Regions from separate parts of the Acidovorax cavernicola genome, predicted to be linked through region 1. Evidence: riboswitches for the same ligand, from Rfam matches in the RefSeq annotation. Region 1 holds a riboswitch; the other holds the start of a gene.
The links. Region 1 has a riboswitch for cobalamin ahead of D3H34_RS00815 (TonB-dependent receptor domain-containing protein). Riboswitches for the same ligand answer to the same signal wherever they lie in the genome.

Region 1 (10,844 bases):
GACCACGTGCAGGTCGGCACCGTCGCCTTCGCCGAACACGGTGCGCTCCACGTGCGTGGGCTTGAGCTTGCGGCGCGTCTGCACGGTGCGGCCCTGGTCGTCGATCAGGGCCTGCGCGATGTAGAGGCTGCCCGCCGCTTTCTCGCTGTAGCCGAGCGACAGCCAGATCCTGTGCTGGCGCGCCGCGGCCTGCAGGCGCTCGAACTCGGGCGAGCCGATGACCAGCGAGTTGTCGTGGTAGCGCTGCACGAACTGCATGCCCCACGCCGGCGAATCGAGCCAGACCCACCACGGGTAGCCGGGCACCCAGGTCTCGGGAAAGGCGATGAGCTGCACGCCCTGTTTCGCGGCTTGCGCCATCAGCTCGATGGTCTTGTCGATGGTGGCGTCGAGGTCGAGGAACACGGGGGCGGCCTGCACGGCGGCGACGCGCAGCTTGGGGTGGACGGTGGTAGGCATGAGGGGTTCTCCTGGGTGCAAGGAACGTAACGAAATCCCCGTCGTGCGCACCGGGTTTGCGCGGTGGCATGCGGGTTGCATGAAGCGTAAATTCGCGCCGCCGGAACGCCTTGACCCGGATTGGCGGCGTTCTTGTTCCAGCGTTGCATGTGCCTTGCCAAGGCATTCCGAGGACCCCGATGACCCCCTTGCTCAGCACCGATGCCGTCTCGCGCGACCAGCGGCTCGCGTACTGGACCGACATGATCTGCAACGTCTACGTGCAGCTCGAATGCGACGCGGTGCGCACCGGCGACGGTGGCGACTTCGAGGGCAGCATCCGCCAGCACGCGCTGCCCGGCCTCGGCATGTCGGTCGTGACCTCGCGGGCGCAGAAGGTGATGCGCACGCCGGGCCATATCGCGGCGTCGAGCGACGATTGTTTTCTGGTGAGCATCCAGGCGCGCGGGCAGGGTGTGGTGCGCCAGGACGGGCGCGATGCCGTGCTCGGCGCTGGCGACTTCGCGTTGTACGACAGCACGCGGCCCTATCAGCTGCTGTTCGACCAGCCCTTCGAGCAGATCGTGCTCAAGCTGCCCGGCGAGCGGCTGCGCAGCGAGCTGCGCGACACCGAGGCGCTCACGGCCACCACGGTGTCAGGGCGCGAGGGCGCGGGGCACCTGTTACTGGGCATGATCCGCACGTTGCGCGAGGACTTCGACGCGCTGCAGCCGGCCTCGGCGCTGGCGGTGGCCCATGGCGTGCAGAACATCCTCGTGGCCGGCCTGCAGACGCTGCCCGCCGCGCACGCACCGGCGCTCAGCAACCTCACGGCGTACCACCTCGGGCGCGTGAAGCAGCGCATCGACGAGCAGCTGGCCGATCCGACGCTGTCGGTGGGCACGCTGGCGGCGCAACTGGGCATGTCGGTGAGCCATATCCACCGCGTGTTCAAGAGCGAGCCGCTGACGCCCTCGCAGTACATCTGGGAGCGCCGGCTCGACGCGTGCAGCCGCGACCTGCTGGAGCCGCGCCTGGCAGGGCGGCCGGTGGGCGAGATCGCGTACGGGCGGGGGTTCAACGACGCGGCGCATTTCAGCCGCGCGTTTCGCGAGCGCTTCGGATGTTCGCCGCGCGAATGGCGGCGGCAGCGCGCGCAGTAGGGGCTGCGGCAACGGCGCATCGGCCGCTGCCGGGGCGGGCGGTTTCTCTTACTGGACCAGCAGCACCGAGATGTCGGTCTCGGCCACGACCTTGGTCGCCACCGAGCCCATCAGCGCGCGGCCCAGGATGCCGTGGCCATGCGTGCCCAGCACGATCAGCTCGGCCTTCGATTCGGTGGCCGACTTGAGGATTTCCTCGGCCGCATGGCCGTGGCGCGCATCGGCGGTGTAGTTGGTCACGCCCTTGTCGGCGAACCAGGCCTTCACCGGGTCGAGCACCTTGGCGTTTTCCTCGGCGTAGTAATCGGCAACGATTTCCTTGCTGAGGTGCCGCGCCACGTGACCGGAGACACCGGTGCAGACGTTCACCACCACCAGCTCATGGCCGTCCACGAACATGGCGCGGTTGGCGAGCAGGTAGTTGAGGGCTTTTTGCGTGTAGGCGCTGCCGTCGACGGCAATGAGGATTTTCATGGCTTTCCTTATACGACTGTGAACAACCGCTGCATAGGATGGCACAGGAAAGCCGGGGAATGTTTGATATGCCTCAGCCGCGCAGGCCCTTCCAGAGCATGTAGGCGGCCAGCAGGTACAGGATGCTCGCGAACACGCGCTTGAGCTTCTTCACCGGCAGGCTGTGCGCGGCCTTCGCGCCCAGCGGTGCGGTGAGCACGCTGCAGGCCGCGATCACCACGAGCGCTGGCAGCCAGATGTAGCCGAAGGCACCGGCCGGCAGGCCCTGCACCGACTGGCCGCTGAGCACATAGCCCAGCACGTTGGCCACCGCGATCGGAAAGCCCAGCGCCGCGCTGGTCGCCACCGCGTTGTGGATCGCCACGTTGCACCACGTCATGAACGGCACGCTGATGAAGCCGCCGCCCGCGCCGACCAGGCCCGAGATGAAGCCGATGGTGCCGCCCGCCGCGAGCTGGCCGCCGGTGCCAGGCATCTGCCGCGTCGGCTTGGGTTTCTTGTCCAGGAACATCTGCGTGGCCGAGAAGCCCACGAACAGCGCGAAGAAGATGGCCAGCGCCGTGCCCTTGAGCAGCGCGAACACGCCCAGGCTGCCCGCGAGACTGCCGACGACGATGCCCGGCGCCAGGCGCTGCACGATGTCCCAGCGCACCGCACCGCGCTTGTGGTGCGCGCGCACGCTCGACACCGACGTGAAGATGATCGTCGCCATCGAGGTCGCGATCGCCATCTTCACCGCCAGGTCGGCCGGCACGCCGCGCTGGCTCATGATGACCGTGATGAACGGCACCATCAGCATGCCGCCGCCGATGCCCAGAAGGCCTGCGAGGAAACCGGTGCCCAGCCCGAGGGCGGCGAGTTCGGCGATCAGGAACGGGTCGAGCAGGGCGGCGAAGTTCACGGGCGGATGGGGAAAGGATCGACTGAAAAAGCAACGGCCCCGTGCGGTGAAGCAGGGGGCCGTGGCGGGAAAAGGTGTCTGCAGATGGTGTGCCGGACCCGCATCCTGAACCAGGGTTCAGGTGGGCGAGGGCAGCAAGACTTCGGGTTCATCTGACGCGAGATGATCACGCCCGTCTAGCGATGTACCAAGCCCGGCTCCGGAGAGCATTGGAACAAGGAAATATTAAGCCCGACACGTCTGCAGACAAGGTGGATTTTACGCCTCGTAGATGACGTGCCGCGTTCCTTCAGAGCAAATGTCCATCGCCCGCCAGGGCCTGATCGAGTCTCTGAATGAGCTGGGCGGCCTTCGGGTCGGTGTCGCCGGAACTCTCTTCGGTGCTGACGGGAGCGGCAGGCGCCGGTGCGGCCGCCGCAGCGGCCTGTTGGGCTGCGAGATCGAAAGCCAGGTTCAGCGAGGCCAGCACGGCGATGCGGTCGCGTGCCTTCACCTTGCCCGCGTCGCGGATCTTGCACATGGCCGCGTCCACGCGGTCGACGGCTTCGCGCAGTTGTGCTTCGCCGCCGTCGGGACAGCCGAGCAAATAGCTCTGGCCCATGATCTGTACTTCAATCTGCTTCATGCGTGATGGGAATCTTCGGAGGGAGGTGCTGCCGGCAGCTGTTCGAGCAGGGCATCGAGGCGGGTGCGGGCCGCGGCGAGCCGCGACTTCAGGCCGTCGCGTTCACGCGTGAGCGCATCGACCTGTTCCTGCAGCAGCGCGTTGGTGCGCTGCACCTCTTCGTGACGCACGAGCAGGCGTTCCACACGCTCGGCGATCTGGTCGATGGGGCTGGAGGCGGGCATGGTTGGCGATTGTAGTTTCCCGGGAATTCGGAAGGTCCGGCGCACCGCGCGGGGCGTGCGCCAGACGTGGCCGAGATTCTGGGGCCTGCGCCGTCCGCGATCAAACCGGGTGTGGCGTACCCGCCCTGTAGGCCTAAAATCTCACCCGTTGGTGCTCGCGGCGTGGTTCACACGGCGCAGTTCAACGGGAAGCAGGAGTGAACGCCCCCGAATCCGGGACCCGGCCGAAGCCGCCTGCGCTGCCCCCGCAACGGTCAAGCAGACGACGCCGCAATGCGTCACCCCTTTCCATCCAGCCACTGGGCGCCCTGAAACAGGCGCCTGGGAAGGCGGCAAAGGGTCGATCTGCCAGCCCGGATACCGGCCAACAAGGCGGCTGCCGCATCGGCAGCCATGACGCCCAGGGCGCCGGCGGGGAAGCCGGCCAGGGCATTGATGTTCGTTCGGTTCACCCCATGATTTCCTGTGTTTCCCTCTCCAGCGGCCGCGCCAGCGTGCGCCGCAGCCGTCCCGCGTGCCTGCCGCTCACGTTGGCCCTGGCCTCGGCCTTCGGCGGCCTGGCCCTGGTGCCGCTGGCCGCGCAGGCGCAAGCCGCAGCAGCCGCTCCCGCCACGCTCGACGAGACCGTCGTCACCGCCAACCGCACGCCGCAGGCGCTGTCGGAACTGGTGGGCGATGTTTCCATCGTCGACCGCAAGACCATCGAGCGCAGCGGCGCCACCGGCGTGGCCGACGTGCTGTCGCGCCTGCCCGGCATGGAGATCACGCGCAGCGGCGGCGTGGGCAACACCACCAGCGTGTACATCCGCGGCGCGGAAACGCGCTTCACCGCGGTCTACCTGGACGGCGTGCGCATCGATTCGCAATCGACCGGCGGCGCCGGCTGGGAAGGCATTCCGCTGTCGCAGATCGACCGCATCGAAGTGCTGCGCGGCCCGGCCGCCGCCGTGTACGGTTCGGACGCCGTGGGCGGCGTGATCCAGCTCTTCACCAAGCGCGGCGAAGACGGCGTCTCGCCTTACGCCGGCATCGGCTTCGGCAGCCACGGCCTGCGCAAGATCGAAGGCGGCGTGAGCGGCAAGTCGGGCCTGCTCGACTACTCGTTCGGCGTGGCGCACGAAGAGAGCAAGGGCTTCAACGTCCAGCCGATCGCCAAGCGCACGCCCTCGAAGGACGGCTTCACCAGCCCCGACCGCGATGGCTACCGCAGCACCTCCGGCAACCTGAAGCTGGGCTTCCAGATCACGCCCGACCAGCGCATCGACGCGACCTTGCTCACCAGCGACATCAACGCCGGCTACGACCCGTCGGTGAGCTTTCGCACCAAGCCGCCGATCACCTTCCGCGACGACGTGTCGAACAACACGCTGCGTACCGCCGGCCTGACCTGGTCGGCCAAGTGGAACGACATCTACAGCACGCGCCTGCAGGTGACCGATTCCGAAACCGTCTACAAGACCCAGCCCTCGTTCTATCGCACCGAGACCCGCCTGCGCGGCTACCTGTTCCAGAACGAATTCCGCTTCGGCCCGCACCTGGTGACAGCCACGCTCGAGCGCCGCGAAGACGCGCTCGAGAACGCGCCGACCACCTCGGCCAAGCTGTTCTCGCGCGATCGCTCGCAGAACGCCGCCGCATTGGGCTACGGCTACGTGAAGGGCCCGCATTCGCTGCAGTTGCATGTGCGTCACGACGACGACAGCGAATTCGGCGGCAAGACCACCGGCAGCGCCGCCTACGGTTACGCCATCACGCCGAGCCTGCGCGCCACCGTGTCGGCCGGCACCGCGTTCCGCGCGCCCACGCTGTACCAGCGCTTCAGCGAGTACGGGCTGGCGAGCCTGCAGCCCGAATCGAGCCGTAACGTCGAGCTGGGCCTGCAGTACACCGCGGGTGCCACGCAGGCCGGCATCGTGCTGTACCGCAACCGCGTGCAGAACCTGATCGTGTTCGACGGCAGCGCCAAGGGATGCCAGTCGTCCTTCGGCTGCTACGCCAGCACGGCGCGCGCGCGCTACCAGGGCGTGACGCTCACGGGCGGCCACCGCATCGGCGACGTCACGCTGCGCGCCTCGCTCGACTACCAGGACCCGCGCGACCTCGCCACCGACAACCTGCTGGCGCGCCGCGCACGGGCCCACGGCACGCTGGGCGCCGACTGGCGCATCGCCGGCTGGACGCTGGGCGCCGAGATCCAGAGCTCGGGCAAGCGTTTCGACGACGCGGCCAACACCGTCAAGCTCGGCGGCTACACGCTGCTCAACCTGTCGGCCAGCAAGCAGATCATGCGCGACCTGAACCTCGTGGCGCGCGTGGACAATGTCGGCGACAAGGACTACCAGTTCGCACGGCTCTACGCCAACGGGGGCCGCACCGCGTACGTCGGACTCAAGTGGACACCGCAATAAGCCCCCGCCGTTTCTCGCCCGGCGCCGCCGCCACCTGCGCTGCGGTGCTCGTGGCCGCGCCGGCCTCGGGGCAGGGCAAGACCACCGTCGCGGCCGCGCTCGCGCGGCTGCATGTGCGCCAGGGCCGCCGCGTGCGGGCCTTCAAGTGCGGACCCGACTTTCTCGATCCGCACTGGCTCGCGCTGGCCACCGGTGCACCGGTGCATTCGCTGGACCTGTGGATGACCGGCGAGGCCGACTGCCGCGCGCGCCTGCATGCCGCCGCGTGCGAGGCCGACCTGGTCATCATCGAAGGCGTGATGGGCCTGTTCGACGGCACGCCCAGCGCGGCCGAACTCGCCGAGCGCCTGGGCCTGCCTGTGATCGCCGTGATCGACGCGCAGGCCATGACCGGCACCTTCGGCGCGCTGGCCTACGGCCTGCAGAACTTTCGCCCGCGCCTGCCCTGGGCCGGCGTGCTGGCCAACCGCGTGGCCGGCGAGCGCCATGCAGAGATGCTGCAGGATGCGTTGCGCGATCGCCGCGACTGGCTCGGCGCCTTGCCGCGCAGCGCCGACTTCGCACTGCCCGAGCGCCACCTGGGGCTGGTCGGCGTCGCCGAACTCGACGACGCCATGACACGGCTCGATGCCGCGGCCGACGTGCTGGCCGCCACGCCGCTGGGGCAACGCGCGCCCGCGCAGCTGCCGCAGGTGCGCTTCGAGCCTGCGGCCGCCGCGCCCATCGCGCCGCTGCTGGCCGGACGCACCATCGCCATCGCGCGCGACGCGGCGTTTTCGTTCATCTACCCGGCCAACCTCGACGTGCTCGAAGCCCTCGGCGCGCGGCTTGTGTTCTTCTCGCCGCTGGCCGACGAGCCGCTGCCGCCTTGCGATGCCGCCTGGCTGCCCGGCGGCTATCCCGAGCTGCATGCGCCGGTGCTGTCGGCCAGCGACCGGCTGCGGCTCTCGCTCGCGAACCACGTCACGGCCGGCAAGCCGATCTGGGCCGAATGCGGCGGGATGATGGCGCTGTTCGACGAACTCGCCACCCGTGACGACGCCGAACCGCAGGACGTGCACCGCCTCTGGGGCGTGCTGCCGGGGCGGGCGGTCATGCAGAAGCGGCTGGCCGGTCTCGGCCCGCAGCAGCTCGACCTGGGTGCACACGCCTTGCGCGGCCACACCTTCCACTACTCGCGCTGCGAGACGCCGCTCGCGCCTGCCGCACGCACCGTCGGCACGCGCGGCGGCGAGGCGCTGTACGTGCACGGCCCCGTGCGCGCGAGCTACTTCCATGCGTGGTTCGCGTCCAGCCCGGAAGCGACCGCGCGGCTCTTCGGCGCCATGCCCCTCGAACTCGACAGCCACGCCGCACAGGCGTCTTCCGATGCCCCTCATTGAGCACGAATTCATCCTCGGCGGCCAGAAAAGCGGCAAGTCGCGCCGCGCCGAACAGCGTGCAGCCGACTGGCTGGCCGCTGCGTCCACGCCGCGCCGCGCAGTGCTGATCGCCACCGCGCAGGCGCACGACGACGAGATGCGCGAGCGCATCGCGCGCCACCAGAGCGACCGCGCCGAGCGCGTGCCCGGCCTGCAGACCCTCGAGGAACCGATCGAGCTGGGGCGCGCCATCGTCACGCAGAGCGCGCCCGATACGCTCGTGGTGGTCGATTGCCTCACGCTCTGGCTCACCAACCTGCTGATGCCGCTGCGTACCGAAGGCGCCGCGGTGGTCACGCGCACACCTTCGGCGCACGCCACGCTGCTTCTCATCGCGCTGCGCGAGGCGCGCGGGCCGGTGGTGCTGGTCGGCAACGAGATCGGCCTGGGCGTGATCCCGCTGGGCCGCGAGACCCGCGCCTTCGTCGACGTGCTCGGTCGCCTGAACCAGGACGTGGCGGCAGCCTGTCACCGCGTGACGCTGATGGCCGCCGGCCTGCCGCTGACGCTGAAGGCGCCCGCATGAGGCGCGGCTTCGCGTTCATGAAGACGTGGGTGCGCGCGTCGATGCTGGGGCTTGCGCTGCTGCTGGGCGCGCAGGTGGCGCAGGCCGTCGATGTGGTCGACGAACGCGGTGTCACCGTGAGCCTGCCGCAGCCTCCGCAGCGCATCGTTTCGCTGCTGCCGTCGCTGACCGAAGGTGTCTGTGCGCTCGGCGCCTGCAACCGGCTGATCGGCGTCGACCGCTATTCCAATTCGCCCGCGCAGGTGCGCGCGCTGCCGCAGCTCGGCGGCGGGATCGACCCCAATGTCGAAGCCGTCGTGGCGCTCAAGCCCGATGTGGTGTTGCTGGCCAAGTCGTCGCGCGTCACGCAGCGGCTTGAAACGCTGGGCCTGAAGGTGATCGTGCTCGAACCCAAGAGCCACGCCGATGTGCGGCGTGTGCTCGGCGCACTCGACCAGGTGCTCGGCACGCACGAGGCGCCCGCCGTGTGGCGCGTCATCGACGCGGCCGTGTCGGCTGCGGCGCAGTCGCTGCCTGCCAGCGCCAGGGGCCTGCGTGTGTACTTCGAGGTCAACACCGGGCCGTATGCGGCAGGCGATTCGTCCTTCATCGGCGAGACGCTCGCGCGGCTGGGCGTGAAGAACATCGTGCCGGCATCGCTCGGACCCTTTCCCAAGCTCAACCCCGAATTCGTGGTGCGCGCGAATCCCGACCTCATCATGGTCAGCGTGCGCAGCGCGATGGGGCTGGAGCAACGTCCTGGCTGGGGCAGCATCCGCGCGGTGCGCGAAGGACGCGTGTGCCGCTTCGATGCCGAGCAGACCGATGTGGTCGTGCGCCCCGGCCCGCGCATGGACGAGGCCGCGCGCCTGATGGCGCAGTGCCTGACGGACAAGGGCCGGTGAGCGGCATGCAGCATTCTGCGCATCTGCGTCGCGTGCTGCTGCTTGGTGCCGGCTTGCTGGTGCTGGGCGCGGCGTTGCTGCTCTTCGGGCTCGGCATTGGCAGCACCGGCTTCCAGAGCCTGCTGTCCGCGCGGCACGATCCCATCGCGCTGCAGATCGTCTGGGACATCCGCCTGCCGCGCACCCTCGGCGCGTGGCTCGCGGGCGCGCTGCTCGGGCTGGCGGGCGCGGTGGCGCAGGGGCTGTTCCGCAATCCGCTGGCCGACCCGTACCTGCTGGGCAGTGCGTCGGGCGCGTCGCTCGCCGTGGCACTGGCGCTGATGCTGTTCGGTGGTTCCGTCACCAGCACGCAATGGGTGATGCGCCTCGGGCTCACGGGCGCGGCCTTCGTCGGCGCCGTGGCCGCGGTGCTGCTCACGCTTACGTTGGCGCGCGGTGTGCAGCAGACCTTGCGGCTGCTGCTTGCGGGCGTGATCGTCGGTGTGGTGCTGGGCGCTGCGAAAGACCTCATCACCATCGCCTCGGCCGACATTCTCCAGGCGCTGCAGGGCTTCGTGCTCGGCAGCACCGGGCTGGTCGGCTGGGCCGCTTGTGCCGTGATGGCTGCGGTCGGCGCGGCCTGCCTGCTGCTGGCCTGGGCGCTCGCCCCGGTGCTCGACGGCCTAGCGCTGGGCGAGGCCACGGCGCGCAGCCTCGGCTTGCCGCTGGGCGCCATGCGCGCCGCGCTGGTGGCGGTGCTGGCGCTGGCGACCGGCGCCGCCGTCGCGCAGACCGGCCTGATCGCCTTTGTCGGTCTGGCCGCCCCGCACCTGGTGCGCTCGGTGGTCAAGACCACGCATGCGCGATTGATCGTGCTGTCGGCCCTCATGGGCGGCCTGTTGCTGATGGCGGCCGACCTGCTGGCACGCTGGCTGATCGCACCACAGGAACTGCCGGTGGGCGTGCTCACCGCGGTGCTCGGCGGCAGCTACCTGCTGTGGCTGATGCACCGGCGCGGCGCGAAGGGCGGTGGCCTGTGAGCCGCACCCCATCCGCCGCGCTCGAAGCGCACGGCCTCAGCGCCACCCTCGGGTCGGTCGAGGTGCTGCACGGCATCGACCTGTCGCTCGCGGTCGGTCGCTGGACCAGCATCGTCGGCCCGAACGGCGCGGGCAAGTCGACGTTGCTCAAAGCGCTGGCCGGTCTGCTCGCACACCGCGGCGAGGTGCGGCTGTTCGGTGAGGCGCAAGCCGCAGTGCCGGCCCGCGTACGCGCACGACGCCTCTCGTGGCTGGGCCAGAGCGGCATGGGCGAGGGCAGCGCCGACGACCTGATGGTCTACGACGTCGCCATGCTCGGCCGTCTGCCGCACCAGCGCTGGCTGGCGGCGCCGAGCGAAACCGATCGCGACGCCGTCGAACGTGCGCTGCGCAGCACCCAGGCCTGGGAGTGGCGCGACCGTCCGCTGGGTCAACTGTCCGGCGGCGAACGCCAACGTGTGCTGCTGGCGCGTGCGCTGGCGGTCGAGGCCGAACTGCTGCTGATGGACGAGCCGCTCGCCAACCTCGACCCGCCGCATCAGGCGGACTGGATGCAGACGACGCGCGAACTTGTTGCCCAGGGTCGCACGGTGGTCAGCGTGTTGCACGAGCTGCCGATGGCGCTGGCGGCGGACGAGCTGGTGGTGATGAACCGGGGGCGGGTGGTGCACCACGGTGCCTGTGCCGACCCTGCGACCCACGCTGCGCTGGAGCAGGTGTTCGATCACCGGATTCGTGTCCATCGCGTGGCGGACCAATGG
Region 2 (10,844 bases), on a different contig from region 1:
GCGCAGGAGCTGGCCAACAAGGGTGTCACGGTCAATACCGTGAGCCCGGGCTACATCGGCACCGACATGGTCAAGGCCATCCGCCAGGAAGTGCTCGACAAGATCGTGGCCACGATCCCGGTCAAGCGTCTGGGCGAACCGAGCGAGATCGCCTCCATCATCGCGTGGCTCGCCACCGACGAAGGCGGCTACAGCACCGGCGCCGACTTCTCGGTCAACGGTGGCCTCCACATGCACTGAGCATGCGGACCACGAACTGAACATGAAACCCGCTTCGGCGGGTTTTTTCATTTCGGCAGGCGCGCGGGTCGAAGCTGGCGCAGCAAGCGAAACGGCGGTCGGGAGCCAACGTCCCCGACCGCCGTGAAGCGCAGGAAAGCGCCCGAAGGCGCCGGCCTCAGAAGGGGTGAATGAATCCGGCGTGGCCGAGCAGCCCGCGCAGGCGCGTCCCCTCAAGGCGCAAAGCGCAGCCATAGCTCGGGCTATGGCGAGCATTTGCAACGCCGAGGGGGCGTGCCTGGGTGGGATGAGCGGGCATGGCGGGTTCGTTCGCCCCTTCTCAGGCCAGATCGAACCTGTCCAGGTTCATCACCTTGGTCCAGGCGGCCACGAAATCGTCGATGAACTTCTGCTGGCTGTCGGCGCTGCCGTAGACCTCGGCGATGGCGCGCAGCTGCGCGTTGGAGCCGAACACCAGGTCGACGCGCGTGCCGGTCCACTTGAGTTCGCCGGTCTTGCGGTCGCGCCCTTCGTACTGCTCCTTGGTGTCCGAGACGGCCTTCCATTCCGTGCCCATGTCGAGCAGGTTGACGAAGTAGTCGTTGCTCAGCGTGCCGGGCGTCTTCGTGAAGACGCCGTGGCGCGTCTGGCCGACGTTGGTGTCGAGCACGCGCAGGCCGCCGACCAGCACGGTCATCTCGGGCGCGGTGAGCGTGAGCAACTGGGCCTTGTCGATCAACAGCGCTTCGCCGGCTACGCTGTAGCGGCCCTTCAGGTAGTTGCGGAAGCCGTCCGCCACGGGCTCCAGCGGTTCGAACGACGGCACATCGGTCTGTTCTTGCGAGGCGTCGGCGCGGCCTGGCGAGAAGGGCACCTTCACTTCGCGGCCGCCGTTGCGCGCAGCCTGTTCCACGCCTGCGCCGCCGGCCAGCACGATCAGGTCGGCCAGTGAAATCTGCTTGCCGCCGGTCTGCGCCGCGTTGAACTCGCCGCGAATGCCTTCGAGCACCTTCAGCACCTGGGCCAGTTGCGCGGGCTGGTTGACGGCCCAGTCCTTCTGGGGCGCGAGCCGCACGCGGGCGCCGTTCGCACCGCCGCGCATGTCGGAGCCGCGGAAGGTGGAAGCGGAGGCCCACGCCGTCGACACCAGCTGCGCGGGCGTGAGACCCGAGGCCAGCACCTTCTTCGTGAGCGCCGCGACATCCGCTGCATCGACCAGCGGGTGGTCGACGGCCGGGATCGGGTCTTGCCAGACCAGCTCTTCGGCCGGCACCTCGGGCCCGAGGTAGCGGGCGCGCGGGCCCATGTCGCGGTGCGTGAGCTTGAACCAGGCGCGGGCGAAGGCGTCGGCGAACTGGTCGGGGTGGGCCAGGAAGCGGCGCGAGATCTTTTCGTAGGCCGGGTCCAGTCGCAGCGACAGGTCGGTGGTGAGCATGGTCGGCGCGTGGCGCTTGCTACTGTCGTGCGCGTCGGGGATGGTGCCGGCACCGGCGCCGCCCTTGGCCACCCACTGGTGCGCGCCGGCGGGGCTCTTGGTCAGCTCCCATTCGTAGCCGAACAGGTTCTCGAAGAAGTTGTTGCTCCACTTCGTCGGTGTGGTGGTCCAGGTCACTTCGAGGCCGCTGGTGATGGTGTCGCCGCCCTTGCCGGTGCCGAAGCTGTTCTTCCAGCCGAAGCCCTGGTCTTCGAGGCCCGCAGCTTCCGCTTCGGGCCCGACGTGCGAGGCCGGTGCGGCGCCGTGGGTCTTGCCGAAGGTGTGGCCGCCGGCGATGAGCGCCACGGTTTCCTCGTCGTCCATGGCCATGCGGCCGAAGGTGTCGCGGATGTCGTGCGCTGCGGCGATCGGGTCGGGGTTGCCGTCCGGGCCTTCGGGATTCACGTAGATCAGGCCCATCTGCACGGCGCCCAGCGGGTTCTCGAGGTTGCGGGTGTGCGGCACCTTGCTGTCGTCGTCCTTCACGAGCACGCCGCGGTCTTTCTCGACGCCGGGCGAGCCCTGTGCATAGCGCACGTCGCCGCCGAGCCAGGTTTTCTCGCGGCCCCAGTACACGTCCTGGTCGGGTTCCCACACGTCGGCGCGGCCGCCGGCGAAGCCGAAGGTCTTGAAGCCCATGGTTTCGAGCGCGACGTTGCCGGTAAGGATGAGCAGGTCGGCCCAGGAGATCTTCTGGCCGTACTTCTGCTTGATCGGCCAGAGCAGGCGGCGGGCCTTGTCCAGGCTCACGTTGTCGGGCCAGCTGTTGAGCGGCGCAAAGCGCTGCTGGCCGCGACCGGCGCCGCCTCGGCCGTCGCCGATGCGGTAGGTGCCGGCGCTGTGCCAGGCCATGCGGATGAAGAGCGGACCGTAGTGGCCGAAGTCGGCCGGCCACCAGTCCTGCGAATCGGTCATGAGTGCGGCGAGGTCTTTCTTCACCGCGGCCAGGTCGAGGCTCTGGAAGGCCTTGGCGTAGTCGAAACCGATGCCCAGGGGATCGGATTTGGAGGAGTGCTGGTGCAGCAGGTCCAGGCGCAGCTGCTGGGGCCACCAATCGCGGCTCGTGGTGCCGGCGCCGGTGGCCTGGCTGAACGGACACTTCGCTTCTGTCTTCTCATTGCTCATGGGGAGGCTCCTGTTGTGAGGGACGGGGGGACCGCTCAAATTCTCAGTGAGAAAGGTGTCGATGCGAATAGAAGTGCTTTATGCCTACGATAGTTCGCGTGGCGCCTGAAGGGGTGTAGATGCGAGGGCGCGCGACAGGTTTCGAGGGCCCGCAGAAGCCTGTGGGCTTCAAAGGTTGGCGCCCGTTCCTGCAAAATGGACCGATGCCCCACAGCGTCTCACTCATCAATACGATTGCCGCCGGCCTGGGGTTGGCGTTGGTGTTCGGTTTCCTGGCGGCGCGGCTGCGATTGCCGGCGCTGGTCGGTTACCTGCTGGCGGGCGTGATCATCGGCCCGTTCACACCGGGCTTCGTGGCCGATGCGGGCATTGCCGCCCAGCTGGCCGAGATCGGCGTGATGCTCCTGATGTTCGGCGTGGGCCTGCATTTTTCGTTGGCCGACTTGCTCGCGGTGCGCAAGATCGCGCTGCCCGGCGCCATTGCACAGATCGCGGTCGCCACGCTGCTCGGCGGTGGCCTGGCGATGTGGTGGGGCTGGAGCTGGGGCGCGGCGCTGGTGTTCGGGCTGGCGCTGTCGGTGGCGAGCACGGTGGTGCTGCTGCGCGCGCTCGAGAGCCTGGGCATCCTCGATTCCTTCACCGGCCGCATCGCCGTCGGCTGGCTGGTGGTCGAAGACCTCGCGATGGTGCTGGTGCTCGTGCTGCTGCCGCCGCTGGCCGGCGCGTTGGGCGGCACCAACGCCGACACCACCGGCGCGCCGGTCTGGCAGACGCTGGGCCTCACGCTGCTGCAGGTCGGCGGCTTCGTGCTGCTGATGCTGGTGGTGGGGCGGCGCGTGTTCCCGTGGATCCTCTGGCAGGTCACGCGCACCGGCTCGCGCGAGCTGTTCACGCTGTGCGTGGTGGCGGCGGCCGTGAGCATCGCCTTTGCCTCGGCGGCGTTGTTCGGCGTGTCGTTCGCGCTCGGCGCTTTCTTTGCCGGCATGGTGATGCGCGAATCGCAGTTCAGCCATCGAGCGGCGCAGGAGTCGCTGCCGCTGCGCGATGCGTTCGCCGTGCTGTTCTTCGTGTCGGTCGGCATGCTGTTCGACCCGTCGGTGCTGCTGGATCGCCCGTTGCAGGTGCTGGCCGTGGTGCTCGTGATCGTGCTGGGCAAGTCGCTTGCGGCCTGCGCGCTGGTGCTGGTGTTCCGTTACCCGCTGGCCACCGCGCTCACGGTGAGTGCGAGCCTGGCGCAGATCGGCGAGTTCTCGTTCATCCTGGCCGGGCTGGGCGTGTCGCTCGGCCTGCTGCCGGTGGAAGGGCAGAGCCTGGTGCTGGCCGGCGCGCTGATCTCCATCGCCACCAACCCGCTGTGGTTCAGCCTCATTGCGCCGATGCAGAAATGGCTGCTCGCGCATTCGAAATTCGCGCGCGAGCTCGACATGCGCAGCGACCCGCTCGCCGAGCTGCCGATGACCACCGAGGCCAAGTACCTGTCGCGGCAGGTGGTGCTGGTCGGCTACGGCCGGGTGGGCCGCCGCATCGCGGCCGAACTCGAGACCCACGACATTCCCTACGTGGTGGCCGAGCAGAACCGGGAGCTGGTCGAGAAGCTGCGCGAGGCGGGCATTCCGGCCGTGTGGGGCGACGCGGCCGACCCGGCGGTGCTGATCCAGGCGCACGTCGCGCGCGCCCGCGTGCTCGTGGTGGCCACGCCTGACGCCATGAACGTGCGCCAGATGATCGAGACCGCCCGCACGCTGAACCCCACGATCCAGACCGTGGTGCGCAGCCACAACGAGCAGGAAGCCCGCCTGCTGTCGGACGAAACGGATGTGAAGGTGTTCCTGGGCGAACAGGAACTCGCCCAGGCCATGGCCCGGGATGTGGTGCAGCGCGCCGCCGCCATGGCCGTGCCCGCCTGAGGGGTGGCGCCAGCGACTGGCTGGCCGACCACCCCTGTCACTGTTTGCGCAGGCCAAAGGCCCATCTTCCGGGGGGGCGGCGTTCGCCTGCACCCTTCACTGATTTCTTTTTTTCTCATCCCATGTCTCTGAAAGCCCGATGGCATTCGTTGCTCGGCGCGTTGCGCGAGTCCCTGGTCTGTCTTGCGCTGGCCTTCCGCTCCAGTTTGCGTCCCGGCATCGCCATGCGTTCCGCAGGCCTGTGCCTGCTGGTCTTCGCTGTGTGGAGCTGGGTGTTCTACCGCTACTTCCAACCGATTGGCACGACAGCCGGCATCCTGTCGGCTTTCGTCGTTCTGGGCGGCGCGGCGCTCGGTCTGATACCCGGCATGGCAGGAGGCGGTGCAGCGAGCATCACGGGCATGGCGGGCATCGCGCCCGCATTGGCGATGCTGGTGGTCTATGTGGTGGTGCTCACGGGCGCGGTGTTGGTGGTGGGGTATGCGGGCGTCATCGTCGCCACCATCCGGCTGGCGTTGCGCTGGGTGCTCTTTGGCAAGGTGCGCGAGCGTGTGCAGGCGCGCTACCCGACGCTCGAGCCGTCGCAGGTCGAGTCCTCGGGCTGGCTGATCGGCGTGCGCGAGCAACTGGGCCCCTGGCTGGGCGCGAGCCTCGGAATGCTGCTGTGCCTGCTGGTGCCGGTCATCAATGGCGTGTTGCTGTTCCTGCTGCTGGCTTACCTCAACGTCCGCTTTCTGGTGGGGCCCGCGCTCGCCGGCATCGCGAATGGCGAGGAGCGCATGCGGGTTGTGCGCCGCCAGCGCGGTGCGATGGTGGCGTTCGGCGTACTGATCCTGCTGCTGGCGCTGGTGCCTGTGGTGAATCTGCTGTTGCCGGCCTTGCTGGGCGCAGGCGCCTGCCACCTCGGCTGCCGAGGTGTGGAAGCAGAGCGTCGGGTCGGTGCCGACGCCCTGGCTGGTGCCCAGGCCGGCGCCCAACCCGGTGGCTAAAGGTCCTCGATCACCAGCGTGCGGTAGCGCTCGGCGATCGAGTACGGCACGGTACGTACCAGTTCCATCACGCGCTCGGTGATGGCGCCGTCCTTGGTGCGGATCAGGAGGCCCGTGTGGCCTTCCTGGGCCAGCTCGATGAAGGCGCGCACCGTGGCGCCGTCGGTGCCGGCGGAGGGCAGGGGACTGTGCGAGGCATGCACGGTCGGTGCGATTTCCGCCAGGACGGTTTCGGCCGGTATCAGGTAGACCTCGTCGCCGCTCACGATGCCTTTCTCGATCAGCCCGTGGCCGATGCGGCTGGCGTCTTCGATGCTCGGAAACATCACCAGGGAGTAGCCGGTCGGGTAGAACGCGCCACCGAAGCTGGCGCGCATGTTGGGTTCAAGCGTGAAATGTTTCATGCTGACTCCTTGTTCTGATGCAGCTCCCCGCCCCTAACATTAGGCCGTGCGGCGTACATGCTCTGTAGGAAAACCCCTAGTACTGACAGCCCACCGCGCTGGCTCCTTGCCCGTTCAAAGGCGGGTTCATTCCCTGTTTCACCTCTTACCGTCATGCCTTTACCCAGAGACATCGCACTCACCGTCCATGAACTGGAGGAGGGGGAGTTCTATTGGGTGCTCATGGAGGCCGTGGACGGCGCGCCCGGCGACATCACCCATGTGTACGCGCCGCTCGAGGCTGCGCACGAGCCCTACGCCACCTATTCGAACGCGCTGGTGGCGGGCGTGGCGGTGCTGCGGCGGCTCTTCGGACCCGACGGCAAGCCCGTCTGACACCGCCTGCAGGGGCGTCGCGGCAAGGCGCTCCCTATAATCCCGCCGGTTGGAAACATTGGTTCACACCGATGCCATCCAACACCCCACGGTTCGAAGGTGCCCTGCACGACCAGTCGCTGGACTGGCTGCGGGGTTAAACGGGAAGCAGGTGCGAGGCGTCGTCTCTTGATCGACGCCTCCATTCCTGCGCTGCCCCCGCAACGGTCAGCGGATTTCGACACCCTCACGCCCCTGCGTTTTTCTTGCAGGGCAGCCACTGCGCTTCGGCGTGGGAAGGCGAGGGTTTCGGCGCCGGGATGCATTCACTTGGTCTGCACCCCGACGCACTCCGCGAGCCCGGATACCGGCCTTCGCAACCGCCTTCGGACGTTGCGGGAGTGCGTGTCCGGGCCTGCCGTTTTCCCCACGCGTTCCTGGCGCGAAACGGCACCGCCCCGGTTCTCTTCTCCTTCGGCGTCCTCGATCGGTCAGGAGCCTGCGGGGACGCAGGCCGGAGGAGAAACCAGATGAATCAGGCATCGCCGCTGCGCGATCGCGCGGACCAGCCCCCGCAACGGGCACGACTTTCGAGTCTTTCGGGTCTTTCAGGTATTTCGTTGGGGCTCGGCCTCGCATGCGGGCCGACACTGGCCCTGGCCCAGTCCGGCGATGCGGCCGCCGGCCGCCCCAGCCTCGCCCCCGTGCAGGTCGAGGCCAGCCGCCACACGCCGCTGGCCATGGACGAGCCCACGCAGACCGGCAGCCGCCTCGGCCTCACGCCGCTCGAAACGCCGGCCAGCATCGAAGTGCTCACCGGCGACACCATCCGCGCGCGCGGCGATGTGTCGGTGGTCGAGGCCGCGAGTCGCGCCACCGGCATCACCGGCTCGCCCGCGCCGGGCAACGGCGGCTCGTCGCTGTCGGCGCGTGGTTTCAACGGCCACGGCTCGGTGATGCAGCTGTACGACGGCACGCGCCTGTACGTGGGCGCAGGCACCGTGACCTTCCCGTTCGATACCTGGTCGACGGACCGCATCGAAGTGCTGCGCGGCGCCGCTTCGGTGATGTTCGGCGAAGGCGCCATCGGCGGCGCGATCAACGTGGTGCCCAAGAAGCCCACGCGCGGCCCGATCCAGAACGAAGCGCTCGTGCGCGTGGGCTCCGACGCCACACGCCAGGTCGCCTTCGGCAGCGGCGGCGCAATCAACGACATGCTCTCGTACCGTTTCGACATCAGCCACCGCAAGACCGACGGCTTCATGCTGCGCGGCGAAGCCGAGAGCCTGGCGGTGGGCGCCGCGGTGCGGCTCGACGTGTCGCCGCAGCTGCAGTTCACGCTCTCGCACGACGAGGGCCGACAGACGCCGCAGCGCTACTTCGGCGTGCCGCTCATCAACGGCCGCGTGAGCAGCCTCAACCGCGAGCAGAACTACAACCTCGACGACGCCGAAGACAAGTACCGTGACCGCTGGACCCGCCTCGATGCGCAATGGACGCCCAACAGCGCCGTCACCGTGCGCAACCAGCTCTACCGCCTGGACAGCAAGCGCCACTGGCGCAACAGCGAAAGCTACACCTACAGCGCCACCACGAACCGCGTGACGCGCGGCGACTACCTGGAGATCGGCCACGACCAGGAGCAGATCGGCAACCGCACCGACGCGACCTTCAAGCACGCGCTGTTCGGCCTGAAGAACCAGGTGCTGGTGGGCTTCGACGTCAACCGCATCGACTTCCTCCATTCGAGCGACACGCCCTACGGCGGGCGTTCGGTGGTCGATGCTTTCGTCTTCAACCCGGGCTACTACGCCTCGCCCTCGGCCTACCTGCCGCGCTACAAGACGAAGACCAGCGCCTACTCGTTCTTCGCGGAAGACAAGCTGGCCTTCAACGAGCAATGGTCGGTGGTCGGCAGCCTGCGCTGGGACCGCGCGAAGATCGTGCGCACCGATCCGCAGAACCGCGCCCCGCGCCTGGACAAGACCTTCGAGTACGCCACCGGCCGCCTCGGCGTGGTCTATGCGCCCGATGCCGCGCAGTCGTTCTATGCGCAGGTGGCGCGCGCGGCCGATCCGCTCACCGGGCTCATCAGCACGTCGACCGCGCAGGTGCCGTTCGAGCTCAGCGTCGGCAAGCAGGTCGAGGTGGGCTACAAGCGCCAGCTGGCCGAAGGCCGGGGTGCCTGGAGCGTGGCCGCCTACCGCATCGAGAAGACCAAGCTGCTCTCGCGCGACGCGAACGACCCGACCATCACGCAGCAGATCGGCAAGCAGTCGTCCGAAGGCATCGAGGCCACGCTCGACCTCGCGCTGACTTCCACGCTGCGCCTCGAAGCCAACGCCGCGCGGCTGCGCGCGCGCTATGACGACTTCAACGAAGCGGTCGGCAAGTCGCTGATCTCGCGCGCGGGCAACACGCCGGCCGGCGTGCCCGAGGTGGCGGCCAACCTGTGGCTGCACTGGCGCTTCCAGCCGCAGTGGGAGGCCGAGTTCGGCGTGCGCCACGTCGGTGCGCGGCAGGTCGATGCGGCCAACACGCGGCAGATCGGTTCCTACACCGTGGCCGATGCAGGCGTGAGCTGGCAGGCGAACCCGTCGCTCAAGCTCGCGCTGCGCGCCTTCAACCTCGCGGACCGCAAGTACCCGGTCTCGTTCTCGAACGGCGGCAACCAGTGGCTGCTGGGCCGGCCACGCTCGTTCGAGCTGTCGGCATTCGTGACCTTCTGAGGACGTCATGACCTTCGCATGGCGCCGCGCCTGGCCGCGCATCCGACACGCCCTCTACTGGACGCACCGGTGGCTGGGCATCGGCGGCTGCCTGCTATTCGTCATGTGGTTCGTCTCGGGCGTGGTCATGATGTACGTGGGGTATCCGAACCTCACGGACGAGGAGCGGCTCGCGGGGCTCGGCCCGGTGCGTTTCGAGCAAGCGACGGTCACGCCGTCGGCCGCGCTCGATGCGCTGCCGCAGGCCGTGCGCGCGCAGCAGCCCAGGCGCATGGCGCTGGAGATGCAGGGCGGCGCCGATCCGCTGCCCGTGTGGCGCATCGTCGATGCGCGTGGTGGGCGGCATGCCGTGTCCGCGCGTGACGGCCGTGTGCTCGGGCCGGTCGATGCGTCGCAGGCCGAGGCCATCGCCCGCGGCTTCTCCGCACAGCCCGGCGCGCGTTGGGTGGAAACGCTGGAACGCGACCAGTGGACCGTGCCGCAAGGGCTGAACCCGCTGCGACCGTTGCACCGCATCGAAGTCGGCGACGCGGCGGGCACCGAGCTGTACGTGTCCTCGCGCACCGGCGAGGTGGTGCGCGACACCACGCGCAGCGAGCGCTTCTGGAACTGGCTGGGCGCGGTGCCGCACTGGATCTACTTCACGCCGCTGCGCGCCGATCCGCCGCTGTGGCACGACGTGGTCGTGTGGTTGTCGGCCGCCTGCATCGTCTCGGCCGTGACGGGCATCGTCATCGGCATCCTGCGCATCCGGCTGCGGCGGCGCTTTCGCAACGGCGCGGTCACGCCGTACACGGGCTGGATGGCCTGGCACCACATCGCGGGGCTGATCGGCGGCTTCTTCGTGCTGACCTGGATCGTGAGCGGCTGGCTCTCGATGAACCCCAACGGCTGGTTCCAGCGCGCACCGGCCGATGCGGCCGCGATGGCGCGCTACACCGGTGCTGGCGCGTCGCCGTTCCCTTGGCCGCCGACTGTATTGCCGGCAGGCGAGGACACCGCCGCGCCGCGCGAGGCACTGCTGATATGGTTCGACGGCAAACCCTTGCTGCAACTGCGCGACGCGCAGGCTCGCGGGCGTGTGATCGATGCGGCCACCGGCGCGCCCGCATCGATCTCTCGCGACGACATCGTGCACGCCGCCGCGCGGTTGCGCCCCGGCGCCGCCATCATGCAGGCTACGCTGCAGACGCGCGAGGACTTCCACTGGTACGGCCACCACCGCACGCGCGTGCTGCCCGTGTGGCGGCTCGAATTCGACGATGCCGCGCGCAGCTGGCTCTACATCGATCCGGCCAGCGGCCAGGTGGCCGGCGGCAACGACCGCAATGCGCGGCTGCGACGCTGGCTCTTCAATGCGGCGCACAGCCTCGACTTTCCCTGGCTCATCCAGTACCGACCGGCCTGGGATCTCGTGGTGTGGTGCCTGTCGATCATCGGCGCCGTCGCTTCGGCGAGCGGCGTGGTGATCGGCTGGCGGCGGTTGCGGCGCAAGCCGAAGCCGTCGCCTGTTCAGCGGGGGCTGCAAGGCTCCCGGGTTTCATGACGGGGACTTGCGCAAGCCGGTCCATCCCCCAACAATCAACTTTCGCACTTCGGTGCAATTCAGGAGGTGCGCGATGCACATCGAACCCGGTCTCGTC

Region 2: another riboswitch for cobalamin. It lies ahead of D3H34_RS09670 (TonB-dependent receptor); the one in region 1 lies ahead of D3H34_RS00815 (TonB-dependent receptor domain-containing protein).

What each region holds. Positions count from the first base shown of each region.
Region 1 covers NZ_QXMN01000001.1:170,153-180,996, forward strand. The annotation lists gene D3H34_RS00785 (carbon-nitrogen hydrolase family protein) at 1-459, opposite strand, end outside; gene D3H34_RS00790 (AraC-like ligand-binding domain-containing protein) at 639-1,601, shown strand; gene D3H34_RS00795 (universal stress protein) at 1,650-2,075, opposite strand; gene D3H34_RS00800 (sulfite exporter TauE/SafE family protein) at 2,149-2,976, opposite strand; gene D3H34_RS00805 (cell division protein ZapA) at 3,266-3,601, opposite strand; gene D3H34_RS00810 (DUF904 domain-containing protein) at 3,598-3,825, opposite strand; cobalamin riboswitch at 3,958-4,208, shown strand; gene D3H34_RS00815 (TonB-dependent receptor domain-containing protein) at 4,281-6,233, shown strand; gene D3H34_RS00820 (cobyrinic acid a,c-diamide synthase CobB) at 6,218-7,615, shown strand; gene D3H34_RS00825 (bifunctional adenosylcobinamide kinase/adenosylcobinamide-phosphate guanylyltransferase) at 7,602-8,180, shown strand; gene D3H34_RS00830 (ABC transporter substrate-binding protein) at 8,177-9,064, shown strand; gene D3H34_RS00835 (FecCD family ABC transporter permease) at 9,070-10,083, shown strand; gene D3H34_RS00840 (ABC transporter ATP-binding protein) at 10,080-10,844, shown strand, end outside.
Region 2 covers NZ_QXMN01000008.1:100,091-110,934, forward strand. The annotation lists gene phbB (acetoacetyl-CoA reductase) at 1-240, shown strand, start outside; gene katG (catalase/peroxidase HPI) at 560-2,818, opposite strand; gene D3H34_RS09650 (cation:proton antiporter domain-containing protein) at 3,022-4,725, shown strand; gene D3H34_RS09655 (EI24 domain-containing protein) at 4,848-5,714, shown strand; gene D3H34_RS09660 (hypothetical protein) at 5,711-6,118, opposite strand; gene D3H34_RS09665 (hypothetical protein) at 6,272-6,493, shown strand; cobalamin riboswitch at 6,575-6,862, shown strand; gene D3H34_RS09670 (TonB-dependent receptor) at 7,003-9,201, shown strand; gene D3H34_RS09675 (PepSY domain-containing protein) at 9,209-10,747, shown strand; gene D3H34_RS09680 (energy-coupling factor ABC transporter permease) at 10,821-10,844, shown strand, end outside.